DNA from 2 places in the Kitasatospora sp. NPDC059088 genome. Region 2 is predicted to be linked to the other one. Evidence: riboswitches for the same ligand, from Rfam matches in the RefSeq annotation. Region 2 holds a riboswitch; the other holds the start of a gene.
What was found. A riboswitch is a leader RNA that binds a small molecule or an ion and turns the genes downstream of it on or off. The one in region 2 is predicted to bind glycine.
Positions count from the first base shown of each region.

Region 1: linked by a shared signal. The riboswitch ahead of gcvP (aminomethyl-transferring glycine dehydrogenase) and the one ahead of gcvT (glycine cleavage system aminomethyltransferase GcvT) in region 2 are both predicted to bind glycine.

Region 1 is NZ_JBHYGR010000104.1:2,554-19,734, reverse strand. Features, by position in the region: gene ACFWXO_RS33615 (hypothetical protein) at 200-772, shown strand; gene ACFWXO_RS33610 (DUF5999 family protein) at 1,180-1,371, shown strand; gene gcvP (aminomethyl-transferring glycine dehydrogenase) at 1,508-4,408, opposite strand; glycine riboswitch at 4,645-4,748, opposite strand; gene ACFWXO_RS33600 (PRC and DUF2382 domain-containing protein) at 4,972-6,087, shown strand; gene ACFWXO_RS33595 (MFS transporter) at 6,259-7,749, shown strand; gene ACFWXO_RS33590 (DNA polymerase IV) at 7,942-9,333, opposite strand; gene ACFWXO_RS33585 (vancomycin high temperature exclusion protein) at 9,421-10,143, opposite strand; gene ACFWXO_RS33580 (MerR family transcriptional regulator) at 10,241-10,885, opposite strand; gene ACFWXO_RS33575 (bifunctional nuclease family protein) at 11,116-11,592, opposite strand; gene ACFWXO_RS33570 (MerR family transcriptional regulator) at 11,691-12,383, opposite strand; gene ACFWXO_RS33565 (FHA domain-containing protein) at 12,566-13,108, opposite strand; gene ACFWXO_RS33560 (DUF881 domain-containing protein) at 13,671-14,774, opposite strand; gene ACFWXO_RS33555 (small basic family protein) at 14,767-15,099, opposite strand; partial or broken gene ACFWXO_RS33550 (DUF881 domain-containing protein) at 15,285-16,121, opposite strand; gene ACFWXO_RS33545 (sugar phosphate nucleotidyltransferase) at 16,355-17,181, opposite strand, start outside.
Region 2 is NZ_JBHYGR010000005.1:4,683-18,564, reverse strand. Features, by position in the region: gene ACFWXO_RS03730 (DMT family transporter) at 1-450, shown strand, start outside; gene ACFWXO_RS03725 (hypothetical protein) at 522-815, opposite strand; gene ACFWXO_RS03720 (nuclear transport factor 2 family protein) at 1,096-1,524, shown strand; gene ACFWXO_RS03715 (TetR/AcrR family transcriptional regulator) at 1,521-2,267, opposite strand; gene ACFWXO_RS03710 (NADPH-dependent FMN reductase) at 2,411-3,004, shown strand; gene ACFWXO_RS03705 (MDR family MFS transporter) at 3,030-4,625, shown strand; gene ACFWXO_RS03700 (L-serine ammonia-lyase) at 4,725-6,092, opposite strand; gene glyA (serine hydroxymethyltransferase) at 6,228-7,496, opposite strand; gene gcvH (glycine cleavage system protein GcvH) at 7,580-7,960, opposite strand; gene gcvT (glycine cleavage system aminomethyltransferase GcvT) at 8,060-9,181, opposite strand; glycine riboswitch at 9,428-9,532, opposite strand; gene ACFWXO_RS03680 (enhanced serine sensitivity protein SseB C-terminal domain-containing protein) at 9,719-10,516, shown strand; gene ACFWXO_RS03675 (enhanced serine sensitivity protein SseB C-terminal domain-containing protein) at 10,632-11,582, shown strand; gene ACFWXO_RS03670 (ABC transporter permease) at 12,039-13,028, shown strand; gene ACFWXO_RS03665 (ABC transporter substrate-binding protein) at 13,094-13,882, shown strand, end outside.

The DNA.
Region 1 (17,181 bases), on a different contig from region 2:
GTTCGATGAAGCCGCTGAGTTCGCACTGCGCTCCGGCCGGTCCGCTCCCGCCCCGAGTCCCTCATCGACGGCGGAGACCGCGCCGGCGCCGCGATCCTGCACAACCGGACAAGGCCGGCCCCCGTCACCGTGGACGCACCGAGCCGCGCCGGTATGCCGCACTCGCACGCCGATCTCGCTTGGAGAGGCGGACCCCGCCATGACCCTGCAGACCCCCCAGCCCCCACCGAGTGCCCTGCGCGCGGTCCTGGGCGCGCTCGACTCGGAGACCGCGCTGCGCCAGCCCGCCGCCGCCGCGCTGCGTCACCCGACCGGTCCACTGCTCCCCGCGCACCCGCTCGCGGTGCACGTCCTGGACGGCCCGCGCCCCGAGCTGCCCGCCGCCCGGCGCACCGGCTGGCGGTTCCTGATCAAGGACGGCCCCGACGTGGCCGCCGCCGCCGAGGTGGTGCAGAGCCCCGAGGGCCACACCTTCTCCCACTTCACCGCCGGCCCGTACCTCTCCTCCACCGTCCGGGCACTGCGCGAGGCCTGGCAGCTCGCCCAGGGCTCCCGCTCCCGCCGCCAGCCCCGGCTGCTCACCTTCCCCGGCCAGTACGCCACCGCGCTCTGGCTGCACAGCCCCGACGCCGGCCCGTCCGCCGACCTGCTGATCCCGCTGGCCCCGGCCCCGCTCGGGGTCACCGCGCACCGCGCCTACCCGGCCGCCGAGCTGCTCCCGCTGCTCGCCCGCGCCCCGCTGGCCGGATCCCTGCTGCTCGGCTCCCCCTGAGGACGCGCACCGCACCGGCCGTCGGGCACCGCGCCCGGCGGCCCTTCGCCGCGCCCGCCCCGCCCGCCGCCCTCACCCGAACGGCCACTACCCGGACGGGCCATCCGCCATGGCCCTCTCGGGCCATGCCCCGACTGGCCCACTGGTGCGCGATTTCTCCCCGGCCCCACCTGAACGGGTGATCTCTGCCCCGGAGTTGTGGCGCATGTCACGAAATTGCTGCGCGCGCGTCCGCAGATGCCGACACTGGGAACCAGCGTGGAAGGACCCCCTGTCCTACCCACTTGAGTGCTGGCCAAACCTGGCCGGCACGCGGACAGGATCCGACCACCACGGCGGCCCCGGACGGCTCGACCTCCGGGAACCGCACCACGGGGAGGATCGCAGAGCGAAGCGAGGGTACGCGTATGTGCCAGCACCGTCCTGAGTGCCCGACGGCCGAGTCCGAGGACCGCGAAGCGGCCGAGCCGGTGGCCTGCCACCCGGAGCAGGGCTGGAGCCTGCTCTGCAACGGCGTCCTCCTGTTCGAGGACACCGGAGAACTGCTGCCCGACGGCCGGGTGATCGCCCCGCGCCGCCCGGTCGCCCACGCAGCCTGAGCCCACGCCGCCCCGCCGCCCGCGCCGCCACGGCCCGAGCCCACGCGGTAACCCGTCCGACACCCGGACAGCACACAAGGGCAGGGCCCCGGCAGAAACGTTCTGCCGGGGCCCTGCCTTGTTCCTGCGCGGTCGATCAGACGCCGTACTCGTCCAGCGGCGGGCAGGAGCAGACCAGGTTGCGGTCGCCGTACGCGCCGTCGATCCGGCTCACCGGCGGCCAGTACTTGTCCGCCGGGTTCACGCCCGCCGGGAAGACCGCCTCCTGCCGCGAGTAGCCGTGCGCCCAGTCGCCGGCCAGCACGGCGGCGGTGTGCGGGGCGTTGCGCAGCGGGTTGTCGTCGGCCGCCCACTCGCCCGAGCCGACCTTGTCGATCTCGCCGCGGATCTCGATCATCGCGTCGCAGAACCGGTCGATCTCGTGCAGGTCCTCGGACTCGGTCGGCTCGATCATCAGCGTGCCGGCCACCGGGAAGGACATCGTCGGCGCGTGGAAGCCGTAGTCGATCAGGCGCTTGGCGATGTCGTCCACCGTCACGCCCGTCTCCTTGGTCAGCGGGCGCAGGTCGATGATGCACTCGTGCGCGACCAGCCCGCCCGGGCCGGTGTAGAGCACCGGGAAGTGCGGCGCGAGGCGCTTGGCGATGTAGTTGGCGTTCAGCACGGCGACCTGGGTCGCGTGCTTGAGGCCCTCGCCGCCCATCAGCCGGACGTACGCCCAGGAGATCGGCAGGATCGCCGCCGAGCCCCACGGCGCGGCCGAGATCGGGCCGACGCCGGTGGCCGGGCCGGCCTCCTCCTGGAGCGGGTGGTTCGGCAGGTACGGCGCCAGGTGGGCGCGCACCGCGACCGGGCCGACGCCCGGGCCGCCGCCGCCGTGCGGGATGCAGAAGGTCTTGTGCAGGTTCAGGTGCGAGACGTCCGCGCCGAACTTGCCCGGCTTGGCCAGGCCGACCAGGGCGTTCAGGTTGGCGCCGTCGACGTACACCTGGCCGCCGGCCTCGTGCACCAGGGCGCAGATGTCGGTGATCTGGGTCTCGTACACGCCGTGGGTCGACGGGTAGGTGACCATCAGCACCGACAGGTTGTCGCGGTGCTGCTCGATCTTGGCCTTGAGGTCCTCGACGTCCACGTCGCCGTCGACCAGGGTCTTCACCACGACCACGCGCATGCCGGCCATCACCGCGGAGGCGGCGTTGGTGCCGTGCGCCGAGGACGGGATCAGGCAGACGTCGCGCTGGGCGTCACCGTTGGCGTGGTGGTAGGCCCGGACGGCCAGCAGGCCGGCCAGCTCGCCCTGGGAGCCGGCGTTCGGCTGGATCGAGACGGCGTCGTAGCCGGTGACCTCGACGAGCTGCTGCTCCAGCTGGCGGATCAGGGTCAGGTAGCCCGCGGCCTGGTCGACCGGCGCGAAGGGGTGCAGCTGGCCGAACTCCGGCCAGGTCACCGCCTCCATCTCGGTGGTGGCGTTGAGCTTCATGGTGCAGGAGCCCAGCGGGATCATGCCGCGGTCCAGCGCGTAGTCCCGGTCCGAGAGGCGGCGCAGGTAGCGCAGCATGGCGGTCTCCGAGCGGTGGCTGTGGAAGACCGGGTGGGTCAGGTACTCGTCCTCGCGCAGCAGCGCGGCCGGCAGCGCGTCGGCGGCCTCGGCGACCTCGACCGCGGGGACGCCGAACGCGGCCCAGACGCCGGCCAGGTGCTCGCGGGTGGTGGTCTCGTCGGCGGAGACCGAGATCCGGTCCTCGCCGTCCTGGAACACGTTGATGCCGTTGGCGCGGGCGGCGGCGGCGATCTCGGCGGCGCGGCCCGGGACGACGGCGGTGACGGTGTCGAAGAACTCGCCGTGCAGCAGCTCGACGCCGCCGGCCCGCAGGCCCTCGGCGAGGGCGGCGGCGTAGCGGTGGGTGCGGCGGGCGATGTCGGCCAGGCCGTCCGGGCCGTGGTAGACGGCGTACATCGAGGCCATCACGGCGAGCAGCACCTGGGCGGTGCAGATGTTGCTGGTGGCCTTCTCGCGGCGGATGTGCTGCTCGCGGGTCTGCAGGGCCAGGCGGTAGGCGCGGTTGCCGTCGGCGTCGACGGAGACGCCGACCAGGCGGCCGGGCAGCGAGCGGGCGTACTCGGCGCGCACCGAGAGGTAGCCGGCGTGCGGGCCGCCGAAGCCCATCGGGACGCCGAAGCGCTGCGAGGTGCCGCAGGCGATGTCGGCGCCCAGCGCGCCCGGGGACTTGAGCAGGGTCAGCGCCAGGAGGTCGGCGGCGACGGCGACGATCGCGCCCAGGCCGTGCGCCTGCTCGATCACCGCGGTGAGGTCGCGGACCACGCCGGTGGCGCCCGGGTACTGCAGCAGCACGCCGAAGACGCCGCGCTCGGCGATCTCGGCCGGGATGCCCTCGGACAGGTCGGCGACGACGACCTCGACGCCGGTCGGCACGGCGCGGGTGTTGATCACCGCGACGGTCTGCGGCAGGGTCTCGGCGTCGACCAGGAAGACGCCGCCCTTGACCTTGGTGACGCGGCGGGCCAGCGCCATCGCCTCGGCGGCCGCGGTGCCCTCGTCCAGCAGCGAGGAGCCGGAGGTGGGCAGACCGGTCAGGTCGGAGACCAGGGTCTGGAAGTTGAGCAGGGCCTCCAGGCGGCCCTGCGAGATCTCCGGCTGGTACGGGGTGTACGCGGTGTACCAGGCCGGGTTCTCCATGACGTTGCGCAGGATCACCGGCGGGGTGAAGGTGCCGTAGTAGCCCAGGCCGATCATCGGCTGGAGCACCTGGTTGCGGCCGGCCAGCTCGCGCAGCTCGGCGAGGACCTGCGCCTCGCTGCGGCCGGCGGGCAGGTCCAGGGCGGTGATGGAGCGGATCGCCTCGGGAACGGCGGTGGCGGCGAGCTCGTCCAGCGAGCCGTAGCCGACGGAGGCCAGCATCTTCTCCTGCGCGGCGGCGTCGGGGCCGATGTGGCGGTTCTCGAAGGGGCTGGCCAGCTCAAGCTCGGTGAGGGTCGAGGCGCTGGTGGGGCGTCCCGCGTTCGGCTGGGCGTTCATGGTGGTCGAGGCCTCCTGGTCACGGACCGGCGGGGGTACGCACGCCGGCCGGTCGCGCCGCTGCGGACAGCGGACCGACCTGGGCGGGCGGACCCGAAAGGCCTCCCCCTCTGTCATCGGGACCTGAGAGCTTCGCCCGCACGCCGCGCGATGGCGCGCCGTCGGCTTGCACCGTCGGTGAGGGTGGTGATCGTCGGCTCCCGCGCCGGCGGTCCTGCCCTGCTTTCCAGAGTGACCTATCCCGCACGGTACGGATGCCTGAGAGATTCCGGGGAGGAGTTGCTCCTTCGGCGCCCCGACCAGCGGTTTTCACTGTCGGGGACTCTCCCGAGCGGGCTCGGCGGTCGCGGCCCAGGGTACCAGCGGGAGGGCTTCCGATCACGGGTGCGTCCGGTCACTCCGGGTCTACGCGCGTCCCCCGGACGGCCCAGCGCGGAGCCCGTCCGGCGCACCCCGGTCGCGCGCGTCCGATTGATGGCTTTTGGTGTGAAGTGGCGGACGGGACGGGTGCTCCGGCCGCCTCACCTGCGGGAGTTCCGCAGGCGCAGCGCTTGGAGGAAAGAGTGCAGACCGACATCGACCCCAGGGACCTCATCGGCCACAAGGCGGTCGACCGCAACGGGGACAAGATCGGCACGGTGGACGAGGTGTACCTGGACGACGCCACCGGGCATCCGGAGTGGGCGGCCGTCCGCACCGGCATCTTCGGCCGGGACGCCTTCGTCCCGCTCACCACGAGCGAGTTCTCCGGCGAGGAGCTCCGGGTGCCGTACGACAAGTCGCTGGTGAAGGACTCGCCGGACTTCGGCGTGGGCCAGCACCTGTCGCCGGCCCAGGAGCTCCAGCTCTACCGCTACTACGGCCTCGACACCCCCGCGGACGGCCGTCCGGCCACCACGGAGCCCGCCCGGGACGACCGGCCGGACCTCGACTTCGGCACCACCACGGCCGCCGCGGCCGCCAAGCCGATCGCCTTCCACTCCCCCGACCCCGACCCCGCCCCGGCCGCGACCGCGACCGCGACGGGCACGACCACCATGACCAGCACCGGCACGACCCACACCAGCACCGACACCGCCACGGAGGCCCACGTGCGGACCCTCAGCACCCCCGCACCGATCGCCAACGGCACCGTCCTCGCGCCGGCCGCCGCCCACCTGGCCGAGCCGAAGCCGCAGCCCGCCGCGACCACCCCGGCCGCGAACGGCACCGCCGCCTCCTCGGCCCCCAGCGGCCCGGTCGAGATCACCTGCCGCGAGGAGCGGCTGGACATCACCACCGAGTGGCACGTGCTGGGCACCGCGAAGCTGCGCAAGTACGTGACCAGCGAGCAGGTCGAGCGCCGCGTCCCGGTGGTCCGCGAGCGGGTCCGGGTGGAGCGGATGCCGGTCGGCGAGGCCGAGCTGGCCTCGCTGACCGAGAAGGAGATCGACGAGGCGGTCGAGGAGGTGACCCTCCGTGAGGAGCGGCCGGTGGTCCGCAAGTACCTCGCCCCGATCGAGCGGGTCCGCCTGGTGGTGGAGCGCTACACGGAGGAGGAGGTGGTCCGGGACGAGCTCCGCCGCGAGCACGTCGAGGTCCACGACGACACGGCCGCCACCGCACCGGCCGAGGCGGGCGAGGCGCTCGTCCACGCGGCCGACGGCCCCCGGCCCGCCGCCCTGCGCCCGCTGGCCTGACCTCCCCGATCTCCGCCCGTTCCACGAGGGCCCCGGACTCCGGTCCGGGGCCCTCGTGTTGCGCCGTAGTTCCCCACTTTGCCAAACCTTAACCACTCGATATTTGACATCATGAACTATCCACCCGCACAGTTACTTGAGTTCATTCACTATGTACGGGAGGAAGCAACCGTGAGTGAGGCACCACAGCCCACCACTGCGGCCGAGAAGCAGAGCAACGCCCGGGTCCTGCCGGCCCTCATCCTGGCGATGCTGTCCTTCAGCGTGGTGCAGACCGCGGTCGTCCCGATCCTGCCGTCGCTGGCCAAGGAACTGGACGTCTCCGGGTCGAACATCACCTGGCTGATGACCGCCAACCTGCTGTCCGCGGCCGTGCTGACTCCCCTGCTGGGCCGCTTCGGCGACCTCCGGGGCCGCAAGCCCATGCTGCTGATCTCGCTGGCCGGCCTGATCGCCGGTTCGGCGCTGGCCGTCTGCACCCACTCCTTCACCTGGCTGATCGTCGCCCGCGTCCTCCAGGGCGCCGGCGGTGGCGTGATGCCGCTGGCGATCAGCATCGTCCGTGACGAGCTGCCCAAGCAGAAGGTGACCGGCGGCGTCGCCGCCATCAGCGCCTCGATGGGCGTCGGCTCCGGCCTCGGCCTGGTCGCGACCGGCCTGCTGCTGGAGCACTGGAACTACAAGTCGATCTTCTGGATGGGCCTGGCCTTCGGCCTGCTCGCCATCGCCCTGGTCGCCTTCCGGGTCCCGACCGACCCGGTGACCGACAAGGAGGGCGGCGCCGACCCGCTCGGCGCGCTCACCCTGGCCGGCTGGCTCTCCGCCCTGCTGGTCGCGGTCAGCCAGGGCAACCACTGGGGCTGGACCTCCACCAAGACCCTCGGCCTGTTCGCCGTCGCCGCGGTGGTCGCCCTGATCTGGGGCGTCATCGAGACCAAGGTCGCCCACCCGCTGGTGGACCTCAAGATGATGGGCCGCCCGGCCGTCGCCTTCACCAACCTGGCCGGCCTGCTGATCGGCTTCGGCATGTACGGCTCGTTCATGGTCATCAGCAACTTCGCCCAGACCCCGGAGAAGCTGGCCCACTACGGCTTCACCGCGACCGTGCTGCACGCCGGTGTGATGCTGCTGCCGTCCGCGATCGGCTCGATGGTCGCCGCCCCGATCGGCGCCCTGATGATCGCCCGCCGCGGCCCGCGCCTGCCGCTGGTCCTCGGTGGCGTCCTCGGCGCGATCGCGATGGCCTACCTGGCCCTGCGGCACAGCGCCGAGGGCGACATCTACACCGCTTCCGCGATCTTCGGCCTCGGTATCGGTCTCGCCTTCGCCGCGATGCCCGCCTTCATCAACGGCGCCGTCCCGGTCGAGCAGAGCGGCATCGCCAACGGCATGAACTCCGTGCTGCGCACCGTCGGTGGCGCGATCGGCACCGCCGTGATGACCGCCATCCTGACCGGCGACACCATGAAGCTCCCGATCAAGATCCCGGTGCTGCTGCCCACCCTGGACGCCTACAAGCACGCGTTCTGGGTCACGGCCGTCGTCTGCGTCATCGCCGGCGTCGTCCCCTTCCTGATCCGCACCACCAAGCCGGCCGTCACCGTCGCCGGCGGCGCGGCCCGGCAGGACTCCAGCCCCGAGCTGGCCAAGACCGACGCCTGACGAGGCGTCCGGCCCGCGCGTTCAGGGACAGGACGCGCGGGCCCGGGCCTCCGCCCGGTCGCGAGGGCATCGCGACCGTCCGGGGCCCGGCACGGTATGCGGCTCCACCCGGTACTTCCTACCGGGTGGGGCCGTTCCGCGTTCCCGGGCCGCTACCGCGCCCGCCCGCCTCGGGCACCGTCCCTCAGCCCCCTACGCCTCAGCCCCGTCCGCGTCCGGCTCCTCCGGCTGCCGCAGCGACAGCGGCCGGGCCGGCTCCAGCGCCGGATCGTCCACCGCGAAGGTCCGCACCCGGCCCGGCCCGCTCCACGGCGTCTCGAACCGCACCGTCACCCGCCCCACTCCGCTGCCCTGGACCCACCCCGGCCCCAGCTCGGCGTGCCGGACGTCCTGTCCGGGCATCCAGCGCCGCACCACGACCTCCTCCGGCTCCTCCTCGGCCACCGCCGCCTCGGCCACCTCGGCGTGCTCCGCCGCCTCCTCCCGCAGCGCCTGCGCGAAGAGGTCCTCCTGGGTGTAGTCGGCCAGTTGGGCCACGCCCACCCCGAGCAGCCGCACCCCGCCGGTGATGTCCACCTGCTCGGCGAGGCGCCGGGCCGTCGCCGTGATCACCGCAGCGTCGTCGGTGGGCCCGCCCAGGGTCTCCGAGCGGGTCAGCGTCGAGAAGTCGAACCGCCGCACCTTGAGCACCACCGTTCGGCCCGAGCGCCCGGCCGAGCGCAGCCGCCGGACGCAGCGCCCGGCGAGCGCCTCCACCTCCCGCAGCACCCGGTCCCGGTCAGCCAGGTCCACCTCGTAGGTGTCCTCCACCGAGACGGACTTGGCATCCTGGTCGGCCACCACCGGCCGGTCGTCCAGCCCTGTCGACATGTGGAAGATCCCGGTGCCGTGCGCCCGCCCGAGCAGCTGGACCAGCTCCGCCTCCCCCGCCTCCGCGAGGTCCGCCACCGTGCTCAACCCGGCCCGGCGCAGCACCTGCTCGGTGGCCGGCCCGATCCCGGGCAGCGCCCGGACCGGCATCGGGCCGAGCACGGCCCGCTCCTGCCCCGGCTCGACCAGCACCAGCCCGTCCGGCTTGGCCTGCTCGGAGGCGATCTTCGCCATCAGCTTGGAGCCCGCCGCCCCCACCGAACCGGTCAGCCCGGTGAGACGCTGGATGTCCGCCCTGAGGTCCTCCGCCAGGGCCAGCACCAGCCGCTCCCCGGTCTCGTGGTCCGCCTCCGACAGCACCGGGCCGTACGGACCGGCCATCAGGTCGACGAAGGCCTCGTCCAGGCTCAACGGCTGCACCAGCGGCGACAGTTGGCGCAGCAGTCCCATCACGATCTCGCTGTTCTGCCGGTACGCCTCGAACCGCCCGGACAGGAAGGCCGCGTTGGGGCACAGCCGCCGCGCCTGGGCCATCGGCATCGCCGAGTGCACCCCGAACCGCCGCGCCTCGTACGAGGCCGTGGAGACCACCCCGCGCCCGCCGAGCCCGCCGACGACCACCGGCTTCCCGCGCAGGCTCGGCTTGGCCGCCTGCTCCACCGCCGCGAAGAAGGCGTCCATGTCGAGGTGGATGATGCTCGGCAGAGATCGCACCCGCCGATCATCGCGCACGGGTCCGACAGTGCGTACGAACCCGGCCGAGGTCCCGGCCGACGCCCGGCGCCCGCCCACGCCCCCCGGCTACTGCTTCGCGGCCTCCGCCAGCGCCTTCGGGATGCCGTCCTCCTTGGGCCCGAGGAACGCCGGGTCCGGCCGCAGCCAGACGTTCACGGCCGCCTTGCCCGCCCCGGCGACCTCCCGCAGCCCGCCGTACAGCCAGGTGGTGTCGTGCAGTTCCGGCACGCCGACCGCGTACGAGCGGATCCCCGCCGCCTCGCACAGCGCCAGCGCCCGACGGACGTGGAAGTCCTGGCTGACCAGCACCGCGCGGTCCACCCCGAAGATCCGGTGCGCCCTGGTGCAGGAGTTCCAGGTGTCGAAGCCCGCGTAGTCCCGCACCACCCGGTCCCCGGGGACGCCGTGCTCGGTCAGGTAGCGGTACATCGCGTCCGGCTCGTCGTACTCGATCCGCCCGTTGTCCCCGGTCACCAGGATGGCCTTGACCTTGCCCTCCCGGTACAGGTCCAGTGCCGCCACCAGCCGGTGCTCCAGGTACGGCGACGGCTTGCCCTGGTCCAGCCCGGCGCCGAAGACCACCGCCACCGGAGCCGAGGGCGCGCTCTCCACGGTGCCCACCCGGTCCCCCGCCCCGACCCACAGCCAGGCGCTGGGCGCCAGCGCGAGCGAGCAGAGCAGCGTCGTCGCCTGGAAGACCCTGCGCTGCGTACGGCGCTCCCGCAGCCGCGCCCGCACCCCGCCGGCCCGACGCCGCAGCAACTCCGATATCCCGGTGCCGACCTTCACGTGCCCCTCCCTCGATCGTTTCACCAGGCAACACGACGAGGCCGTGGGCCGGAACGGTTCCCCGTTCCTGCCCACGGCCCCGTGGAAGTGCTGCCGGTCAGACCGCCCGGTTGCGCCGCTGCGCCAGTTCGTCCGCCGGATCGTCACCGACCAGCGTCTCACCGGTGTCGGTCCGCTCCGCGTGCAGCCGCCCGAGGGTCGACTCCAGCTCCCGCCAGACCGCTCCGACCGCGATGCCGAACACGCCCTGACCGCCCTTCAACAGGTCGACCACCTGCTGCGGCGTGGTGCACTCGTACACCGTCGCGCCGTCGGACATCAGCGTCAGCCCGGCCAGGTCGGCCTGCTCGGCCGCCTGCAGATGGGCGACGGCCACCCGGATGTTCTGCAATGAGACGCCGGCGTCGAGCAGCCGCTTGACGATCTTCAACAGCAGCACGTCGCGGAAGCTGTAGAGCCGCTGACTGGTCGCCGGGTACGCCGTGCGGACGCTGGGCTCCAACAACCCGGTGCGGGCCCAGTAGTCCAGCTGTCGGTACGTGATGCCGGCCGCCGCACAGGCCGTCGGGCCGCGGAAGCCGACCAGTTCGGACGTCGGGGCCAGCCGCTCGATCGCGGGCTGGCCCGGCTGCACGGCCGGGAACCTGCTCATCCTGGGCAGGTCCGACACGGTGCGAGCGGTGCGCGGCACGTGCACGGAGCACAGGCCTCCCACGGCCGCGTCATCGCCGGTGCTGCTCATGCCTACCTCCGTCCACTCGTGCTGCGGGCAACCGACTGCGGGCATCGGCCACCCGGACAGCCACTCCTGACGGTAGGCAGTCCCCTATGACCCGTCAACGATCGCCACGCCGGGCCAGACAAACCACATCACTCAGGAGAGTGGTTTTTCGTGCCCCTAGTGTGGGTAGGTGGACGGATTTTGGCAAAACGGCATGCAAAAGGGCTGACCAGCCCCGTCCGCCGTTCGCCCTACTGCGGGCCGCCGCCCCCGAAGTCCTCGGGCGACACCTGGTCGAGGAACTCGCGGAACTTCTCGACCTCGTCCTCCTGCTCGTCCGGGATCGCGATGCCCGCCTCCGCGAGCACCTCCTCGCTCCCGTAGATCGGCGTGCCGGTGCGCAGGGCCAGCGCTATCGCGTCGGACGGCCGGGCGCTCACCTCGACCCCGCCGGTGAAGACCAGCTCGGCGTAGAACACGCCCTCCCGCAGGTCGGTGATCCGGACCTCGGTGAGCTGCTGGCCAAGCGCTTCCAGGACGTCCTTGAACAGGTCGTGCGTCAGCGGGCGCACCGGAGTCATGCCCTGCTGGGCGAAGGCGATCGCGGTCGCCTCGCCGGGGCCGATCCAGATCGGCAGGTATCGATCTCCCCCGACCTCCCGAAGCAGCACGATCGGCTGGTTGGAAGGCATCTCCACCCGGACACCCACGACGTCGAGCTCATTCACACAGGCAACCCTATGGCTCCGACCCCGGATATGAAAGCGCAGGGCCGACGCCGCTGGTCAGCGCGGTGCACCGGGCCCGCGGAGGGCGTCCCCACGGTCTAGGACCGGGGTCGCAGACCGGCCTGGACCATGGCCGCGTGCAGCCGTACGGACAGCGTGGCCAGCTCCCGCGCGGTGGCCTCCGCGTGCGCCCGGGTCTGCGGGTTCCGGTGCCGGCGCAGCGGCGCCACCACCTGCTCCACCAAGGCGATCTCGCGGTCCGCCGCCGCCTTCATCGCCCTCAGGTGCCGCGGCTCCAGCCCGTACCGGCCGAGTTCGGCCACCAGCCGGGCCACCTGGAGCGCCTCCCCGTCGTACCCGCCGTCTGGGCCCGGCATGACCAGCCCGTACGCCTCCCACTCGGCCAGTTCGGGCTCCCCCGCCCCGGCGGCGGCCAGCAGTTCGGCCCGCCCCAGCCGGACCCCGGAGGCGACCTCGGCCGAGGCCACCAGCTCGCGGTCGGCCTCCTCCAGCGGGCCGGGCCGGGCGTCGGCGGCCGGCAGCGCGGGCGGGGCCTCACCGCGCTCGATCGCGTCCAGGTGCTCGCGGATCACCCGCAGCGGCAGGTAGTGGTCCCGCTGCATCCGCAGGACGTAGGCCAGCCGCTCCACGTCGGCGGGGCTGAACTTGCGGTACCCCGAGGGGGTGCGCTGCGGCTCGACCAGCCCCTCCGCCTCCAGGAAGCGGATCTTGGAGATGGTCACCTCGGGGAAGTCGTCGCGCAGGAAGGCCAGCACCGCGCCGATGCTCAGCAGTTCGTCACCGCCGCGCCGGCGGCCGGCGGGCCGGTCCGGACGGACCGGCTGCCTGGGGGCCGCGACCACCCCGCGCCCGCCGCGGTCCGCCTGCGGACCGGACGACGACGCAGGGTTGGCCGCCCCGAGAGAAGAGGAAGGAGTATTCGTATTCACTCGGGCTCCCGCCGACGTTGGTTTCAGTACCCCCGGTTGTGGCCGGCGAAGAACACCAGCCGGTACTTCCCGATCTGCACCTCGTCGCCGTTGTTCAGCGGCACCTCGTCGATCCGCTCCCGGTTGACGTAGGTGCCGTTCAGGCTGCCCACGTCCGCGACGCTGAATCCGGCCGGGGTGCGGCGGAACTCCACGTGGCGGCGGGAGACCGTGACGTCGTCCAGGAAGATGTCACCCTGCGGGTGACGCCCCGCCGTGGTGACGTCCGAGTCCAGCAGGAACCGGCTGCCCGAGTTCGGACCGCGCTGGACGATCAGCAGCGCCGAGCCCGGTGGCAGCGCGTCGATCGCCGACAGCACCTCGGCCGACAGCGCCGGCGTGGTACCGGTGCCGGTGGTGGCGGAGGGGTCGTAGGACTCCAGCCCGGAGATCGAGATCGTCGAGGTGGTCTCCGCCGCCCCCTCCGGCAGCAGGCCGCCGCGCAGCGCCGTACCGCAGTTGGAACAGAAGCGGGCCGCGGCCGGGTTCTGGTTGCCGCACCTGGGGCACGGAGTGGGGCCAGCCATGTTCACAGCCTCCTGGCGCGGCACACCCGACGGGTTGTGCCCGGCGTACGGGTCCGGGGCAAACCCTCCACCAGAGGTTGAGGGTCCTGACGGGAAACCTATGCGCGGGTCGCCGGAGGGGTCAACCGACGCGCCGTAGCCCGCCGGATTCCCGGCGTACTGCGCGGCACCGTCCCGGTACAGCTGCTGACCGGCGTACTGACCGGCCTCGGGGGCGGGGCGCATGCCCGGCACCGCGGGCTCGTCCTCCGACCGGCGGTGCCGGGCGGTCGGCGCCTCGACGGCGGCCGCGTCGCGGCCCTTGTTGCGACCGAACAACTTCGAGAAGAAACTCACGGGCGAATCCCCTTGCGTGTGACAGACCCGCCCGCGGGGCAGGGTGAGAACCTCGGACAGGCTGCGGGCCCGGTTGCGGCTCGGGCCTGCTGGAGTGGTACTCCGACGTGTGGTGTTGCGGTTGGTGCTACGGAGCGTACTGGTGCGAACCAGTCTCCCCCACGCGACGACGACACCCCGCACCGGGTGCCGCGGGCCCGTGACGGGCCGTTCGTCGAGCGCCCCGTCACTTCGAAGCCGGCTTGGCGTACTGCGGCGTCTTCAGATCCACCAGGGCGTCCACGACCACCTTCTGCTGCTGGGTGATCGTCGCCCGCGCCTGGTGGCTCTCCAGGGTGCGCACGACGCCCCCCGGGATGTTCAGCGCGGGCGTCAGGTCCTGCGGGTTCCCCACGACGGTGAACCGATAGGGCTGCGAGACCTTCTTCCCGTCGATCTGCACCCCACCGCCCGACAGGTCGGTGAAGTAGGTGTTGACCACCACGCGCACATCGTTGATCTGAATCGCCTCCGCCCCCGCCGCTCGAAGTTCCTGCAGGGTGTCCAGCAGCATATCCGCCTTCACCTGCCCTTGGGGGTCATCGACCGTGAGGACGATGCCCGGACCAGTGGCTTTGACCGTACCGGCCAGCACACCCAGTTCGGTCATCTTCTTCCTGGTTTGCTCCTGGGCCTCCTTGGCCTGGTTGGAGCTGTTCTCCAACTTGCCCAGGGACTGCTCGAGCTCGGCCTTCTCCTGTTGTAGACGCTGCTGACGGCTGTCCAGTTCGTCGAGGATCCGGACCAGGTCCTCCTGGCGGGCCCCGCGCAGCTGGTTGTGGTGGTCGTTGGTCGACCGCACCTGGATCGCCAGCCCCAGCCCGAGCGAGAACAGCAGCAGCGCCACCACCAGCTGCCCGCGCGACAGCCGCGGCGGCCAGACCGCCGCCTTCAACCGCCGCCGACCGGCGTTCCGGTCCCCGGCGGGCGGCTCCTCGGCGGCCTCCGACTCCTCGACGGCCGCCGGCTCCGCTGCTTCCGACGGCTCGTCGGTGCCGGCCTCGGCCTCGGCCTCGACGGGCGTCTTCGTCAGCCGCACCGGCGACGGCGGCGCCGCGGACACGGTCTCAAGCTCAGCCTCAGCGTCAGACTTCTCCGACTCCCCCGCAGCTCCGGGCTCGTCCCGGCCGGCCCCGGCCACCGCCGAGGCCTCCTCGACGGCCTTCCCCGGCGACTCCTCCGGAGTTTTCCCGGCCGCCTTCCCGCCCGGCTCCGCGACGGTCTCCTCGACCGCCGGCGCCGCTGCCTCCGCCGGCTCCTCCGCCGCCGCCCCGCGGCCCTGCTCAGGCACGGAAGACATGGCGCCGGATCGCGGCCGCGTTGGAGAAGATGCGGATGCCGAGGACGACGACCACACCCGTGGACAGCTGCGAACCGACACCCAGCTGGTCGCCCAGGAAGACGATCAGCGCGGCGACCACCACGTTCGACAGGAACGAGACGATGAAGACCTTGTCGTTGAAGATCCCGTCCAACATCGCCCGGACGCCGCCGAACACCGCGTCCAGCGCCGCCACCACCGCGATCGGCAGGTACGGCACGACGGCGTCGGGCACCTCGGGTTGGACGAAGAGCCCGACGACCACCCCGATCACGAGACCCAGTACGGCAATCACGGTCTAGCTGCTCCTGTCCCTGTGGTGGTCTTGGTCGATCCGCCGGACGGCCGCCGCTTCGGGGACGGCCCGGCACCGGGCGCGGACGGTGAAACGGACGCGGCGGGGCTCTCCGAGGTTCCCGGGACGCTCGACGGCGTCCCGCTCTGACCGGCCGACGGACCGGCTGACGGGGACGCCGACGCGGACCCGGTCGGCGAGGCCTCGGGCGTGACGGGCTGGGCGCTCCGCAGCGACACGCCGACCGCCGCCGGCAGGGTCAGGCTCTTCTGGGTGGAGAGCGTCGACTTGATGCCGTACTTCTCCTCCAGCAGCCGCAGGTACTGCCCGGCCATGTCGTTCTCGAAGGCGGTGAGGAGCTTCGGCCCGTCCCCGATCGCCTGGATGTTGTACGGCGGCACGAGCGGCCGGTTGTCCACCAGCACGGCCTCACCGGCCGCCCGGATCGCGGACAGCGCGGTCAGCCGCTGGCCGTTGATCGAGACGGCCTCCGCCCCGGATCCCCACAGACCGTTCACCACCAGTTGCAGGTCCCGGTCGCGCAGCCGGCCGCTGTTGGAGAAGCCCTGCCCGGCCCGGGGGTCGACGTTGCCCCCGCCGCCGGTTCCGGCCGCGTCCTCCAGGACCAGCTTCACCCCGGGCCCGGTGACCTCCCCCAGCCCGACCTCACCGGTCAGGCCGCTGCTGCCGCCGTCCCCGGAGGCCAGCGCCTGCTGCTGGGTGTCGTCGACCTTGCGCCGCAGGTCCTGGACCTCCTTCTGCAGGCGGTCCGCCGAGCCGTTGCTGTCGTTGATCCGGTGGATCAGCGCGTCCCGTTCCTTGGCCAGCGTCGGTTCCGCCTTGTGCGCGTTCACCGCGCCGACGGTGACCACGGTTCCGACCAGCGCCAGTCCGGCGCCGAGCGTCAGCAGTCCGCGCAGCGTGCGGGGTATCCGGCTGTCGTGCTCACCGCCCCGGGCCGCGGCCGCCTCGGCGTAGCCCTCGTCCAGGCTGTGGTCCATCACGTTGGTCAGCAGGGACATCGAGGCGTCGGGGCGGTTGTACCGCCCGTTCGGAGCACTCGGCGTCGGCGTCGCTGGCATGCGGACCATCGTCCCACGACGGCGGAGGGCCCTGCGCACGGCCCCTGAGCTGCACACACGCCATACACATGGACGGAAAGCGACGGACCATTCCGAATGAGGTGAAAACGGACAACGGGGCGTGCGGATGGCTCCGCACGCCCCGCCGTTCAGGGGGCCGTCCGCTCAGGACGTCACCGCCCCGCGCCCTCCACCACCGCCGCCCACTCGTCCAGCAGGGCATCGGTGGCCTCGTCGTCCGGACCCTCGGCCCACAGGTGGGTGACCGCCTCGGCCGGATCCGGCAGCACCAGCGTCCAGCGCCCGTCCGCCTCGACGACCCGGACACCGTCCGTGGTGTCCAGCCGCCGGCTGCCGGCCGCCTCCACCACCGAACGCATCACCATGCCCTTCGCCGCCCACGGCGTCGCGATGTCCCGCCGCCGGATGTGCGCCTGCGGGATCCGCGCGTCGATCTGGCTCAGCGTGAGCTGGGTCCGCGCCACCAGGCCGACCAGCCGGACGAAGGCCGCGGCGCCGTCCAGCACCCCGCTGAACTCGGGCACCACGAAGCCGCCGCGCCCGTCCCCGCCGAACACCGTGCCCTCGGCGGAGGCCGCCTTCGCGAGGTCGTCCGGCGTGGTCGTGGTCCAGATGACCTGGGTCCCGTGGTACGCCGCGACCTGCTCGGCGATCCGGGTCGTGGTCACCGGCAGCGCCACCTGCCCGCTGCGCCGCTCCGCCGCGACCAGGTCCAGCAGCACCAGGAGCGCCCGGTCGTCGTCGATCACCCGACCGAGCTCGTCCACGAAGGCGACCCGCTCGCCGACCGGGTCGAACCGCACCCCGAAGGCCGCCCGCGAGGAGGCCACCAGCTCGCCGAGCCTGGCCAGCCCGGCCCGCCGGGTCTCCGCGTCCTCGGTCGGCCGCGCCTCGTCCAGCCCGCTGGAGACGGTCAGCGCCTCCACCCCGAGCCGGCCGAGGATGCTGGGCAAGACCAGCCCGGCACTGCCGTGCGCGG
Region 2 (13,882 bases):
GCCGGTGGCGGGCGGGCGGTGGACCTCCTCGGGGTGCTGCTGGCGACGCTCTCCGGACTCTCGTTCGCGGTGTACTCGCTGATCGCCGGGCGGCTGATCGGGGGCAGTCGGCCGGCCGCCGGGGTGATGGGGGCGATGTTCGGCGGGGCGGCGGTGCTGGTGCTCCCGGTGCTGCTGCTCGGCGACCTCCACTGGCTGGCCTCGGCGCGCGGCGCGGGCGTCGTGCTGCACCTCGGAGTGGTCACCACCTTCCTGGCGTACCGGCTCTACGGCCACGGCCTGCGGCACACCCCGGCCCAGACCGCCACCACCCTGACCCTCGCCGAACCCGCCGTCGCCGCCGTCCTCGGCGTCGCAGCCCTGGGCGAGCGCCTCCAGGCAGCATCCTGGTGCGGCCTCGCCGTCCTCGCTGCCGGCCTCGCCTTCCTCGCCCTCCCCGAACGGCGCTAGACGCACATCTGCACGGGAAGTCGGCCCGGCCGACTCCCGGTGCAGCGGGTGAAACCGGGCCGGGCCCGCCGTCAGTCGATGCGCACGCTGGCACCGAACTCCTGCGTCGTGTGGCCCCCGGGAGGAACGACCGCGATGACCCTTCCGGTGCAGTTCGCGCCGTCGTACACGCGGGCGGGCCCGTCGGTCCTGTTCTCCAGGATCAGCGGAACGATCGGCGCGTTGTAGCAGCCGCTCGGGTTCTTGATGACCTCGCCGGGGGCGAAGACGAGCTCGCCGCGGGCGGCGAAGGCGGTGTTGGGCAGGGTGAGGGCCATGACCCCTGCGGTGGCGAGGGCGCCGAACACGGTCGCGAGACGTCGCACGATGACTCCTGGGGAGTGGGTGATCGGGGCCGGGACGCCCCAGGCCCAAACTCCCCACCCGCCGGAGCACCCGCAATCCCCGCGCGTCGCCCGAGTGACTCGCCTGCGTAGGCCGGCACCGGAAGTCGGCCCGGCCGACTTCCGGTGCAGCGGGGGTGGGTAGGGTGACGGGATCGGGTGATCCGGCGGGGGCCAAGTGGACTGCCGTGCAAGGATCCTGGCGCCCCGCCCGTTGAGGAAGGGGCTTGCGGCGATGTCGGATTCCACCACGGCCGGTCCAATGGAGCTGCTGGCCCGGTACCGGCGGGCGATGCTCGACCTGGATGCGGACGCGCTGGCCGGGCTGTACGCCGAGGACGGGGTGCACGAGTTCCCGTTCCTGTTCCCGGGGATGCCCGCGCGCTACCGGGGGCGGGAGGAGGTCCGGGCCGGGTACCGGGCCGCGTGGGGTGCGAGCGAGGCCCGGCCGCGGGAGGTCCGGGAGGTGGCCGTCCACCCGGGGGCGGACCCCGAGGTGCTCACCGTGGAGCAGCTGGTGATCGGCACGGTCGCCTCCACCGGCGCGGAGTTCGCCCTGCCGGGGCTGCTGGTGCTGCGCGCCCGGGGCGGGCTGCTGGTGCACGTCCGGGACTACATGGACGGCCTCGGCGTCGCCCACGCGATGGGGCGCCTCGGTGCGGTCGCCGCCCGGTTGGAAGCCGGGAGCTAGATGGCGAAGTGGGTGGCGATGCCGTCGAGGACGCAGTCGAGGCCGGTCTCGAAGTGCCAGGCGGGGTCGTCCTTGCGGGTGGCCCGCTGGAGGTACTGCTGGTAGGCGGGGTAGCGGCCGGTGCCCATCAGGTAGGTCATCCGGGGGGCCAGGCCGGCGCGGGTCTCGTCGCCGTCGGACCAGTTGTGGTCGCGGCGCAGGGCGGCCAGGGCGACCTCGGAGGCGACCGAGCCGTGGACGTAGCCGGCCACCGTGCGGAAGATCGCCATGGTGGTGTCGGCGTCCAGGCCGTGCTCGGCGAGGGCGGCGAAGGACCGCTCGGGGACGGCGAGCTGGTGGGGGGTGAGGGAGAACGGGGTGGCCGCCCGGACCATCCAGGGGTGGGCCAGGTTCATCGCGCGCAGGTGGACGGCGAGTGAGCGCATGGCCGCGCGCCAGCCGTCGGCGGGGGCGTCCAGGGGGAGTTGGCCGTAGACGAAGTCGGCCATCAGCTCGATGAGTTCGTCCTTGCCGGAGACGTACCGGTAGGCGGCCATCGGGGCCACGCCGAGCGCGGTGGCGAGCCGGCGCATGGTGACGGCGTCCAGGCCCTCGGCGTCGGCGATGGCGACCGCGGCCTCGGCGATCCGGTGCGGGGTCAGGGTGGTGCGCGGTGCGGCGGCCGGGCGGTCGAGCCGCTCCCAGAGGGAGAGCTGCGGCTTGTCCTGGTCGTCGTCCCCGCTGGGGGCCTGCTGAGCGGGCATGGGGGGCGGGCTCCTTCCGGTGGGAGGGGCCACCGTATCACTCGCGTGTACACCGTATCCGTCTAGTAGACGCCGTACGCATCAGTGTGTACGTTGTATCCATCGCCGATACGGCGTACACATCATCTTGGAGGGGGACCCCCATGTCCACGGAGCAGAACCTCAAGGTCGCGGTCGTGCTCGGCAGCACCCGCGACGGCCGCTTCGGCCCGGTCGTCGCCGACTGGCTGCTCGGCCACCTCGACGCCCGCGGCGGCATGACCGCCGACCTGATCGACCTGGCGGCCACTCCGCTGCCCACCGTGATGCCGTCCTGGGGTGCGGAACTGCCGGAGCAGGAACGTGAGCTGCTCGCCGCGGTGTCGCCCCGGCTGGCGGCCGCCGACGCCTTCGTGTTCGTCACGCCGGAGTACAACCACAGCTTCCCCGCGCCGTTGAAGAACGCCATCGACTGGCACAACCAGCAGTGGCACGGCAAGCCGATCGGCTTCGTCTCGTACGGCGGACTCTCCGGCGGCCTCCGGGCGGTCGAGCAACTGCGCGTGGTGATGGCCGAGTTGAACTCCGTCACGATCCGCAACACGGTCAGCTTCCACGGCGCCGCCCAGGCCTTCGACGCCGACGGGAAGCCGAAGGACCCGGCCGCCGATGCCGCCGCCAAGACCCTGCTCGACCAACTGGACTGGTGGGCGCAGGCGTTGCGGGATGCCCGGCAGGCCCGGCCGTTCACCGCCTGAACCGGACGGGACAGGGGGAACCGCCATGACCACGGAACCGACCGACGACCGCCCCAAGCCGCCGCTGCTCGGCGTGCTCGGGCTGATGCTCGGCATCTTCCTCTCGGCCCTCGACGGGCAGATCATCGGCACCGCGCTGCCCACCATCGTGGGCGACCTCGGCGGACTGGAGCACCTCTCCTGGGCGGTCACCGCCTACCTGCTCACCTCCGCCGCCGCCACCCCGCTGTGGGGCCGGCTCGGCGACCTGTACGGGCGCAAGGGCGCCTACCAGTGGGCGGTGGCGGTCTTCCTGCTCGGCTCGGCACTGTCCGGACTCGCCCAGGACATGGGCGAGTTGATCGCCTTCCGGGCGCTCCAGGGGGTCGGCGCGGGCGGGCTGATGGTCGGCGCGCTCTCGGTGATCGGGGTGCTGGTGCCCGCCACCGACCGGGGCCGGGTGCAGTCGGTGATCGGGGTGCTGATGCCGATCGCCTTCGTCGGCGGGCCGCTGCTCGGCGGCTTCCTCACCGACCGGCTCAGCTGGCGCTGGGCCTTCTACGTCAACCTGCCGGTCGGCCTGTTCGCCCTGGCCGCGGTCGCCCTCGCGGTCCGGCTGCCGAAGGCCGAACGGGTCCGCGTCCCCTTCGACTGGGCCGGGGTCGCCCTGCTGACCACCGGCATCCTCGGACTCACCCTGGTCAGCAGCTGGGGCGGGACGACGTACGCCTGGACCTCGCCGCTGATCCTCGGCACCGGCGTGGTCGCGGTGGTCGCACTGGCCGCCTTCGTGCCGGTCGAACTGCGCGCCCCGGGGCCGCTGATCCCGCCCGCGCTGTTCCGCAGCCGCAACTTCTCGGTGGCCCAGGTGCTGGGCTTCCTGGCCGGTGCGGTGATGCTCGCCCTGATCGGCTACCTGCCGCAGTACCTGCAGTTCGTCCAGGGCGCGACACCGACCACCGGCGGGCTGCTCCTGCTGCCGCTGATGCTCGGCATGATGGGCACCCAGCTGGTCACCGCCCGGCTGATGGGCCGGCCCGGCGGCGAACGGCGCTACCCGGTGCTGGGCGGGGCGCTGACCCTGGCCGGGTCCGTGCTGCTGCTGTTCCTGGGGACGGACACGCCGGTGGCGGTGGCCTCCGGGCTCACGGCGGTCGCCGGGATCGGCATCGGGCTGCTGATGCAGAGCACCATGCTGACCTCGATGGGCGCGGTGCCGCGCCAGGACATGGGGGCGGCGATGGGCGTGGTGACCCTGCTGCGCAGCTTCGGCGGCTCGCTCGGCATGGCCGCCCTCGGCGCGGTCTACACGGCGCGGCTGACCGCTGGCCTGGAGGCGCGGCTGAGCCCGGCCGACGCCGCCCACCTGACCGGCGGCGGAGGGCTCACCCCGGCCACGCTGGCGGGCCTGCCCCCGGCCGTCCGGGACGCCGTCGGCACGGCGGTCACCAGCGGGCTGCACGGCGCGGTGGCCGGCGGCCTCGGCCTGGCGGCGGTGGCGACGGCGGTCGCCCTCCTGGCCCGGCCGAACCCGAACCCGAACCCGGCCGCCGGCCCGGCGTCGCGCCCGAGCCCGAACCCGGCCCCGTCGTCGAGCCCCGAGCCGAGCCCGAGCCCGGCGGTGCGGGCGGCCACGCCGTAGCCCTGCCGCCCGCCGGGGGCGGTAGGGGCCCGAGAAAGCGCGAGCGGCCCGCGGGCGGTACGGGGTTCCGCCCGGGGGCCGCTCGTCAGCGGGCCGCGATCAGCACTCGATGACGTTCACGGCGAGGCCGCCGCGCGAGGTCTCCTTGTACTTGATCTTCATGTCCGCCCCGGTCTCCTTCATCGTCTTGATCGCCTTGTCCAGCGAGACGTGGTGGCGCCCGTCGCCGCGCAGCGCCATCCGGGCCGCGGTGACGGCCTTGACCGAGGCCATGCCGTTGCGCTCGATGCAGGGGATCTGGACCAGGCCGCCGACCGGGTCGCAGGTGAGGCCGAGGTTGTGCTCGATGCCGATCTCGGCGGCGTTCTCGACCTGCTCGGGGCTACCGCCGAGGACCTCGGCGAGGCCGCCCGCGGCCATCGAGCAGGCGGAGCCGACCTCGCCCTGGCAGCCGACCTCGGCGCCGGAGATGGAGGCGTTCTCTTTGAAGAGCATGCCGATGGCGCCGGCCGCGAGCAGGAAGCGGACGATGCCGTCCTCGTCCGCGCCCGGGATGAAGTTCAGGTAGTAGTGCAGGACGGCCGGGATGATGCCCGCCGCGCCGTTGGTCGGGGCGGTGACCACCCGACGGCCGGAGGCGTTCTCCTCGTTGACCGCCATCGCGTAGAGGGTCACCCACTCCATCGCGTTGGCCGGACCGATGCCCTCGGCGCGCAGCGCCCGGGCGCCCGAGGCGGCCCGGCGGCGGACCTTCAGCCCGCCCGGCAGGATGCCCTCGCGGCTCATGCCGGCCCGCACGCACTCCTGCATCACGGACCAGATCTCCAGCAGCCCGGTGCGGATCTCCTCCTCGCTGCGCCAGGCCTTCTCGTTCTCCAGCATCAGGCCGGAGATCGACAGCCCGGTCTCCCGGCTGAGCCGGAGCAGTTCGTCACCGGTGCGGAAGGGGTACTTGAGGGCGGTGTCGTCGGGCTTGACCCGGTCCGCGCCGAGCGCGTCCTCGTCCACGACGAAGCCGCCGCCGACCGAGTAGTAGGTCTTCTCCAGCAGCGTCGAGCCGTCCGCCGCGAACGCCCACAGGGTCATCCCGTTGGCGTGGTACGGCAGCGAGCGGCGCCGGTGCAGGATCACCTGGCTGTCGGGGTCGAAGTCGATGGGGCGCTCGCCGAGCAGGTTGATCCGCTTCTCGGCGGCGATCCGCTCGACGTCCTTGTCCGCCTGGTCGACGTCGACGGTGCGGGGCGAGTTGTTCTCCAGGCCCAGCAGGACGGCCTTCAGGGTGCCGTGGCCGTGGCCGGTGGCGCCCAGCGAGCCGTACAGCTCGGAGCGTACGGCGGTCACCTGCTCCAGCAGGCCTTCGGAGCGCAGGCGGCGGGCGAACATCCGGGCGGCGCGCATCGGGCCGACGGTGTGGGAGCTCGACGGGCCGATGCCGATGGAGAAGAGGTCGAAGACACTGAGGGCCACGGGGGACGTCCTTGTCTGGTCTCGTGGAGGGACTGGGCGGTGCACGGAACGGGGCACCGCGCGCACTTCCAGTGTGCGCGGTGCCCCGGAGTGACAGGTGTCCGGCCGGAGTGAGGCCGGTCACCCGCGGCCGAACTAGAGGTTCGGGTAGAGCGGGTACTTCTCGGCCAGGGCGGTGACCCGGGCCTTGAGCGCGGCGGCGACGGTCTCGTCGAAGGCGGGCTTGAGCGCCTCGGCGATGACGTCGGCGACCTCGCGGAAGTCCTCGGCCCGGAAGCCGCGGGTGGCCAGGGCCGGGGTGCCGATCCGCAGGCCCGAGGTGACCATCGGCGGGCGCGGGTCGTTCGGGACGGCGTTGCGGTTCACCGTGATGCCGACCTCGTGCAGCCGGTCCTCGGCCTGCTGGCCGTCGAGCTGGCTGTTGCGCAGGTCGACCAGGACCAGGTGGACGTCGGTGCCGCCGGACAGCACCGAGGCGCCGGCCTCGGCGACGTCGGCCTGGAGCAGGCGCTCGGCGAGGATCTTGGCGCCCTCCAGGGTGCGCTCCTGGCGCTCCTTGAAGTCCTCCGAGGCGGCGACCTTGAAGGCGACGGCCTTGCCCGCGATCACGTGCTCCAGCGGACCGCCCTGCTGGCCCGGGAAGACCGCCGAGTTGATCTTCTTGGCCCACTCGGCCTTGGACAGGATGACGCCGCCGCGCGGGCCGCCCAGGGTCTTGTGGGTCGTGGTGGTGACCACGTCCGCGTACGGCACCGGGTTCGGGTGCAGGCCCGCGGCCACCAGGCCGGCGAAGTGCGCCATGTCCACCATGAGCAGCGCGCCGACCTCGTCGGCGACCCGGCGGAACGCGGCGAAGTCCAGCTGGCGCGGGTAGGCGGACCAGCCGGCGATGATCAGCTTCGGCTGGTGCTCCTTGGCCAGGCGCTCGACCTCGGCCATGTCGACCTGGCCGGTCTTCTCGTCGACGTGGTAGGCGGCCACGTTGTAGAGCTTGCCGGAGAAGTTGATCTTCATGCCGTGGGTCAGGTGACCGCCGTGGGCCAGGCTCAGGCCCAGGATGGTGTCGCCCGGCTGGATCAGCGCGAACATCGCGGCGGCGTTGGCCTGCGCGCCCGAGTGCGGCTGGACGTTGGCGTGCTCGGCGCCGAACAGGGCCTTCACCCGGTCGATCGCGATCTGCTCGACCACGTCGACGTGCTCGCAACCGCCGTAGTACCGGCGGCCGGGGTAACCCTCGGCGTACTTGTTGGTGAGCACCGAACCCTGGGCCTCCATGACCGCCACCGGGGCGAAGTTCTCGGAGGCGATCATCTCCAGCGTGGTCTGCTGGCGGTGCAGCTCGGCGTCGACCGCGGCGGCGATCTCCGGGTCGAGGGCGTGCAGGGACTGGTTGAGAACCGTCATGGTGTGGTCTTCCCGGGGAGGAGAGCGGAGGGACGGTGGGAGAGCGGGACGGACCGCCGTGCTGCGGCCCGTCCCGGCGGGGCTCAGCCCTCGGCGTGGGTGAGCGCGTCGTACTCGGCGGCGCTGAGCAGCGTGTCGGTGGCCTCCACGCGGACCTTGAACAGCCAGCCGCCCTCGAACGGGGCGCTGTTGACCAGGCTGTTGTCGTCCAGGACGTCCTGGTTGACCTCGGTGACCTCGCCGGTCACCGGGGAGTACAGGTCGCTGACCGACTTGGTCGACTCCAGCTCGCCACAGGTCTCGCCGGCGGTCACCGTGTCGCCGACCTCGGGGAGCTGCACGTAGACGATGTCACCGAGCGCGTCGGCGGCGTGCTTGGTGATGCCGACCGTCGAGACACCGTCCTCGGCGGCGGTCAGCCACTCGTGCTCCTTGGTGTACTGCAGGTGCTGGGGGTTGCTCATGGCGTCATTCTCCAGGATGGGAAGCGGGTACGACGCAGCGGGCCGCCGCACGGACGGCTCCGACGTGCGCCGATGGGAAAACGAGGGGCGGCGACGGCCTCAGCGGGCGCGCTTGTAGAACGGCAGCGCCACGACCTGGACCGGCTCGTGCTTGCCGCGGACGTCCACCGCGACGGTGGAGCCGGGGGCGGCGTGGGCCGCGTCCACGTAGGCCATCGCGATCGGCTTGCCCAGCGTGGGGGACGGCGCGCCCGAGGTGATCCGGCCGATCGGGGCGCCCTCGGTGGAGACCACCGTGTACTCCGCGCGCGGGACCCGCTTGCCCTCGGACACCAGGCCGACCAGCACCTTCGGGGGGTTGGTCTCGGCCGCGGCGGCGGCCTGCTCCAGCGCCCTGCGGCCGACGAACGCGCCCTCGTTGGTGGTCTTGTCGAAGCGCACGACCCGGCCCAGGCCGGCGTCGAACGGGGTCAGGTCGGTGGACAGCTCGTGCCCGTACAGCGGCATGCCCGCCTCCAGGCGCAGCGTGTCGCGGCAGGACAGGCCGCACGGGACCAGGCCGCGGCCCTCGCCGGCGGCGGTCAGCGCCCGCCAGACCGGCTCGGCGTCGGCCGGGGCGCAGAAGATCTCGAAGCCGTCCTCGCCGGTGTAGCCGGTGCGGGCCAGCAGCACCTCCCGGCCGGCCACGGTGGCCGGGAGGATCGCGTAGTACTTGAGGCCGGGCAGGTCGGCGTCGGTGGTCTCGGCCAGGATCGCGGTGGCCTCCGGGCCCTGGACGGCGATCAGCGCGTAGGTGTCGCGGTCGTCGGTGACGACGGCGTCGAAGCCCTTGGCCCGGGCGATCAGCTCGTCCAGCACCAGCTGGGCGTTGGAGGCGTTGGCGACGACCAGGAAGGCGTCCTCGCGCAGCCGGTAGACGATCAGGTCGTCCAGGATGCCGCCGTCCTCGGCGCAGATCATGGTGTAGCGGGCGCGCAGCTCGCCGAGCGCGGAGACGAAGCCGACCAGCGCGTGGTCCAGCATCTCGCCGGCCTGCGGGCCGGTGACGGTGATCTCGCCCATGTGCGAGAGGTCGAACAGACCGGCCTTGGTGCGGACCGCGAGGTGCTCCTCGCGCTCACTGCCGTAACGCAGCGGCATGTCCCAGCCGGCGAAGTCGGTCATGGTCGCGCCGAGGGCGCGGTGCAGCGCGTCGAGCGCGGTCAGGCGGAGGGACGACATGGCCAGGAACTCCTCGGTCGGGGCACTCAGGGGTGCGCGCGCCGGACCGGACCCGCTCGGGGACCGACCCCGCGCGCGGGCATGCGGCGGCGTGGGTCTCCCCATCTGTCGTCGAACCTGAGAGCTTCACCGCCCACCTGCCCGCAGCCGGCACCAGCGTCGGCTGGTTCCAGCATCGGGGACAGGACGGCGGCTTGCACCGTGGGTGGGCGCGCGACCGGGTCGTGCGCCGCTTTCCAGATGTGCCTAACCCGCGCGGTAGGGGGGCCTGAGAGATTCCGGGGAGGACTTGCTCCTTCGGCGCCGGCTGTGCCCCCCGAGGGGCATTCCGGGCTCTCCCGCGCGGGTTCGAGCGGCCGGTGTGGAGTTGTGGGGGCCCGCGGCGCATGCCGTCGGACGCGCACATCATGGCACGTCCTCGCGGAGGAGGGGAGAGGGGACCCGGTCACACCGCGGTCGGGCGGACCCGGGCCCTAAAATCATCGCGTCGGCGCAGCAGTGGGCGGCCGACCCGGCCCTGGGCCGGATCGGCGGCGCATGGAGTACCCGGTGGAGCAGCAGCAGGGGTGGGGCGGGCCGCAGGCGGCGCCGTCGGGCGGCGCGTGGCCCGCGAACGAGCTGGAGCAGGTGCTGACGGCCGCGCTGGGCGACCCGGGGGCGACCCCGCGGGTGATCGAGGTGCTGGCCCGCAGCCAGGTGTGGATCCCGCTGCCGGCCGGGGGCGACCCGGCCGGGCAGTCGCTGGACCTGCCGACCGTCGAGCTGGCCGGGGCCCCGTACGTACCGGTGTTCTCCTCGCAGGAGGTGTTCCTGCAGCAGGCGCCGGGGATGGCCTTCGCCGTCGCGCCGGCCTGGGAGTTCGCCCGCGGGCTGCCGCTGGGCGTGGGCATCGCGGTCAACCCGGAGGCGGCGGTGGGCATCCCGGTGCCCCCGCAGGGCGTGGCGGAGCTGCGCCGCGGCCCCCGGGAGGACCGCTGGGAGCAGCAGCCGGAGGGGCCGACCGGCGGCCGGGTGGCCCTGCGCGAGCCGGTGCCGGGCGAGGACCCGGAGCACTTCCTGGCCGCCTGCCGGGCCGAACTGTCGGCCCTGCCGGGGGTGTTGACCGCGCGCCGGGCGCTGGCCAGCATCGAGGGCGAGCCGACCGTGATGTTCGTGGGCGTGCAGCTCGATCCGGCGGCCCCGGCCGACCCGGGGGCGGTGAACGAGGCGCTCGGCCGAGCCCTGGGAACCGCACCGCTGCCGGGAGGCGTCCACCTCGTGCTGCTCGACCTCGCCGACGACCCGGTGGTCGAGTGGCTGTCGACCCGGGTCATGCCCTTCTACTCGCGGGTGTGAGCGGGGATCCTTCACAGGCACGTCGCCGTGGCGGCGGCCGGTGCCGCGCCATAGGGTGCGTGCAGGCGGCTGACGGGCCGGCGGGTTCAGGAAAGAGGCGCGGCGAGGTGGGCGCATGAGTGCGGGAACGGGAGCGGGCGGGGCGCCGGGGCCCTGGGGCCAGGCACCGGCCGGGCGCCCGGGCGCGGACCCGGGCGGGTTGGAGCAGGCTCTGCGCGAGGTCGCGCCGGAGCGCTTCGACGCGTACGAGCGGCTGCTGCACGCGCTGGCCGACGGCCAGGTCTGGATGCTGCTCTGGCACGGCACGCCGGGCAGCCCGGACGCGCAGTACGGGAACATGGAGATCAGCGGCCACGGCTACGCGCCGGCCGTCACCTCGCCCGAGCAGCTGACGGCCTCCGGCTGGGCGCGGGCCCACGAGGTCATCTCGGGGCGGGAGATCGCCGCCTCGCTGTACCGCACCCGCTGGGGCCTGTGGCTGAACCCGCACGCGCCGGGCGGCGGGGTCGGCGTGCCCTGGGCGGACCTGCGGCGGGTCGCCGCGGGCCTGGACCGGCTGCCGGCCGGTCCGTTGAAGCTGAGCGAGCCGCAGGTCGACGCGCAGCAGTTCTTCGCGCTGCTGGAGCGGCAGGCCGGTGAGGTGCGCGCGGTGCGGGCGCTGCGCCGGGCCAGGGTGCAGCCGGCGGTGGGGGAGCCGTACCTGGCGATCGGCCTGGACCTGTACGAGAGTTCGCCGCCGGCCGTGGAGGCGGTGCGGGCGCTGATGCAGCGCGCGATCGCGGTGGCCCCGGAGGGGCTCGCGGTGTCCACGGTGGCGATGGCGGACGAGTTCGACCCGGTGGCGCTGTGGATGCGCGCCAACGCGCGGCCGTTCTTCGACCGGGAGGCCGGGCGTCCGCAGACCGGCCCGTACCCGCCGGTGCCGCAGCCGTACCCGGGCCAGTCGATGCCCGGCCGGCCGGTACCCGGGCAGTCGATGCCGGGCTACGCGTACGGCACCCAGCCGCCCGCGCCGGGCTGGGGGCAGCCGGCCCAGCCGCAGTGGCCCGGCTACCCCGGGCGCTGATCACCAAACCCGATAACCACAATCTGTCACCCGAAGCCGACTTGATTCACCATCAGGTCGGCTTCGGTGCTTTCCGGACGAATTTCCCCACTCTCCGCAGAGGCAGCTTGACATGGCAGTTACACCCATGTGAAGAGGTATATGCCGAAGATCGGAGGCGTGCATGCAGGCAGATCACAGTTGGGCATCTGTCGGTTGTCAGGGCTGGCGCAAGCCAGTTCGGATGACAGAGAGTTCTGCGCAACGCATCGCGCGTACTGGAAACCCCACGAAGGTGAACGCGCACGCCGACCGCTCGATCCACGCGACGCCCATCCCGCGTGGAGGCATTGCCCGTGCACGACGCACTGCCGCGACCACCTGCTCCTAGCACCTCCGCACGTCCGCAGCCGTACCGCCGAAGCCGGCGCCCGGCACCCGTGGGCCGGCCACCGTCGGCGAGGGGACCAACTGACCATGACCGCACCCATCACTACCGCCGGGAACGAACCCGAGGCGCCCGCCTCCCCGAGCCCGGCCAAGACGATCGAGGGCCGCTCCCTCGGTCGGATCGCCTGGACCCGCTTCAAGCGGGACAAGGCCGCCGTCGCCGGCGGCGTCGTGGTGATCCTGCTGATCCTCCTGGCCGTCCTGTCCGGCCCGATCGAAGCCCTGTTCGGGCTCGACCCCGACCAGCCGAACCCGGACCTGCTGGACGCCAACCTCGGCGGACTCCCGCTCGGGGACTGGGGCGGGATGAGCGGGGACCACCTGCTCGGCATCGACCCGTTGCAGGGCCGTGACCTGCTCTCCCGCGTGGTCGACGGCTCCTGGGTCTCCCTGCTGGTCGCCTTCGGCGCGACCGTGCTCTCCAACACCATCGGCACCGTGCTCGGAGTGATGGCCGGCTACTACGGCGGCTGGGTGGACACCCTGATCAGCCGGCTGATGGACGTCTTCCTGGCGTTCCCGCTGCTGCTGTTCGCCATCGCGATCTCCGCCTCGCTCCAGGGCGGCGCGTTCGGCCTGCACGGCCTGCCGCTGCACATCCTGGTGCTGATCTTCGTGATCGGCTTCTTCAACTGGCCCTACATGGGCCGGATCGTGCGCGGACAGACCCTCTCGCTGCGCGAGCGGGAGTTCGTCCACGCGGCCCGCAGCCTCGGTGCGCGCGGCCCGTTCATCCTGTTCAAGGAACTGCTGCCCAACCTGGTCGGCCCGATCCTGGTCTACTCGACCCTGCTGATCCCGACCAACATCCTCTTCGAGGCCGGGCTGAGCTTCCTCGGCGTCGGCATCCAGCCCCCGCAGGCCTCCTGGGGCGGCATGCTGGCGGACGCGAAGAACTACTACCAGGTCGACCCCCAGTACATGGTGGTCCCCGGTGTCGCGATCTTCATCACCGTGCTCGCGTTCAACCTGCTCGGCGACGGGCTGCGTGACGCCCTCGATCCCAAGAGCAACTGACCCTGCGTCAATGCGCAGGCGCCAGGCCCTCCCTCCTCCACATCCTCAAGGGGTTGATCCCACCCATGCGTAGGTCCCGTACCGTCGCGTTGACCGCCGTGGCCGCTGCCGCGGTCCTGGTCGTCACCGGCTGCTCGTCCAGCCCGAAGAGCGCCAGCGGAAGCTCCAACTCGGCCGACTCCAACGGTGGCGGCGCCGACGCGGCCACCAAGCAGATCGTCAACGCCTCGGACAAGAAGGGCGGGACGGTCACCTACGAGATGAAGGGCACCCCGGACTCCCTCGACCCGGGCAACACCTACTACGCCTACATCTACAACTTCTCGCGCCTGTACGGGCGTCCGCTGACCACCTTCAACCCGGCCGCCGGCGCGGACGGCAACAAGCTGGTCCCGGACCTCGCCGAGTCACTGGGCCAGCCCAGCGCGGACGGCCTGACCTGGACGTACAAGCTGCGCGCCGGCCTCAAGTACGACGACGGCACCCCGATCAGCTCCAAGGACGTCAAGTACGCCGTGGAGCGCTCGAACTTCGCGCCCGAGGTGAACTCCAACGGCCCGACGTACTTCCACGACCTGCTGGTCGACAACCCCACGCCGTACCAGGGTCCGTACAAGGACAAGACCGGCGACCTCAAGTCGATCGAGACGCCGGACGACACCACGATCGTCTTCCACCTGCAGCACCCCTTCGCGGACTTCGACTACCTGGTCAGCGCCCCGCAGACGGTGCCGGTCCCGCAGGCCAAGGACACCGGTGCCGACTACGTGAAGCACGTCGTCTCCTCGGGCACCTACAAGTTCCAGTCCTACGAGGACGGCAAGCAGGCCGTCCTGGTCCCGAACACCAACTGG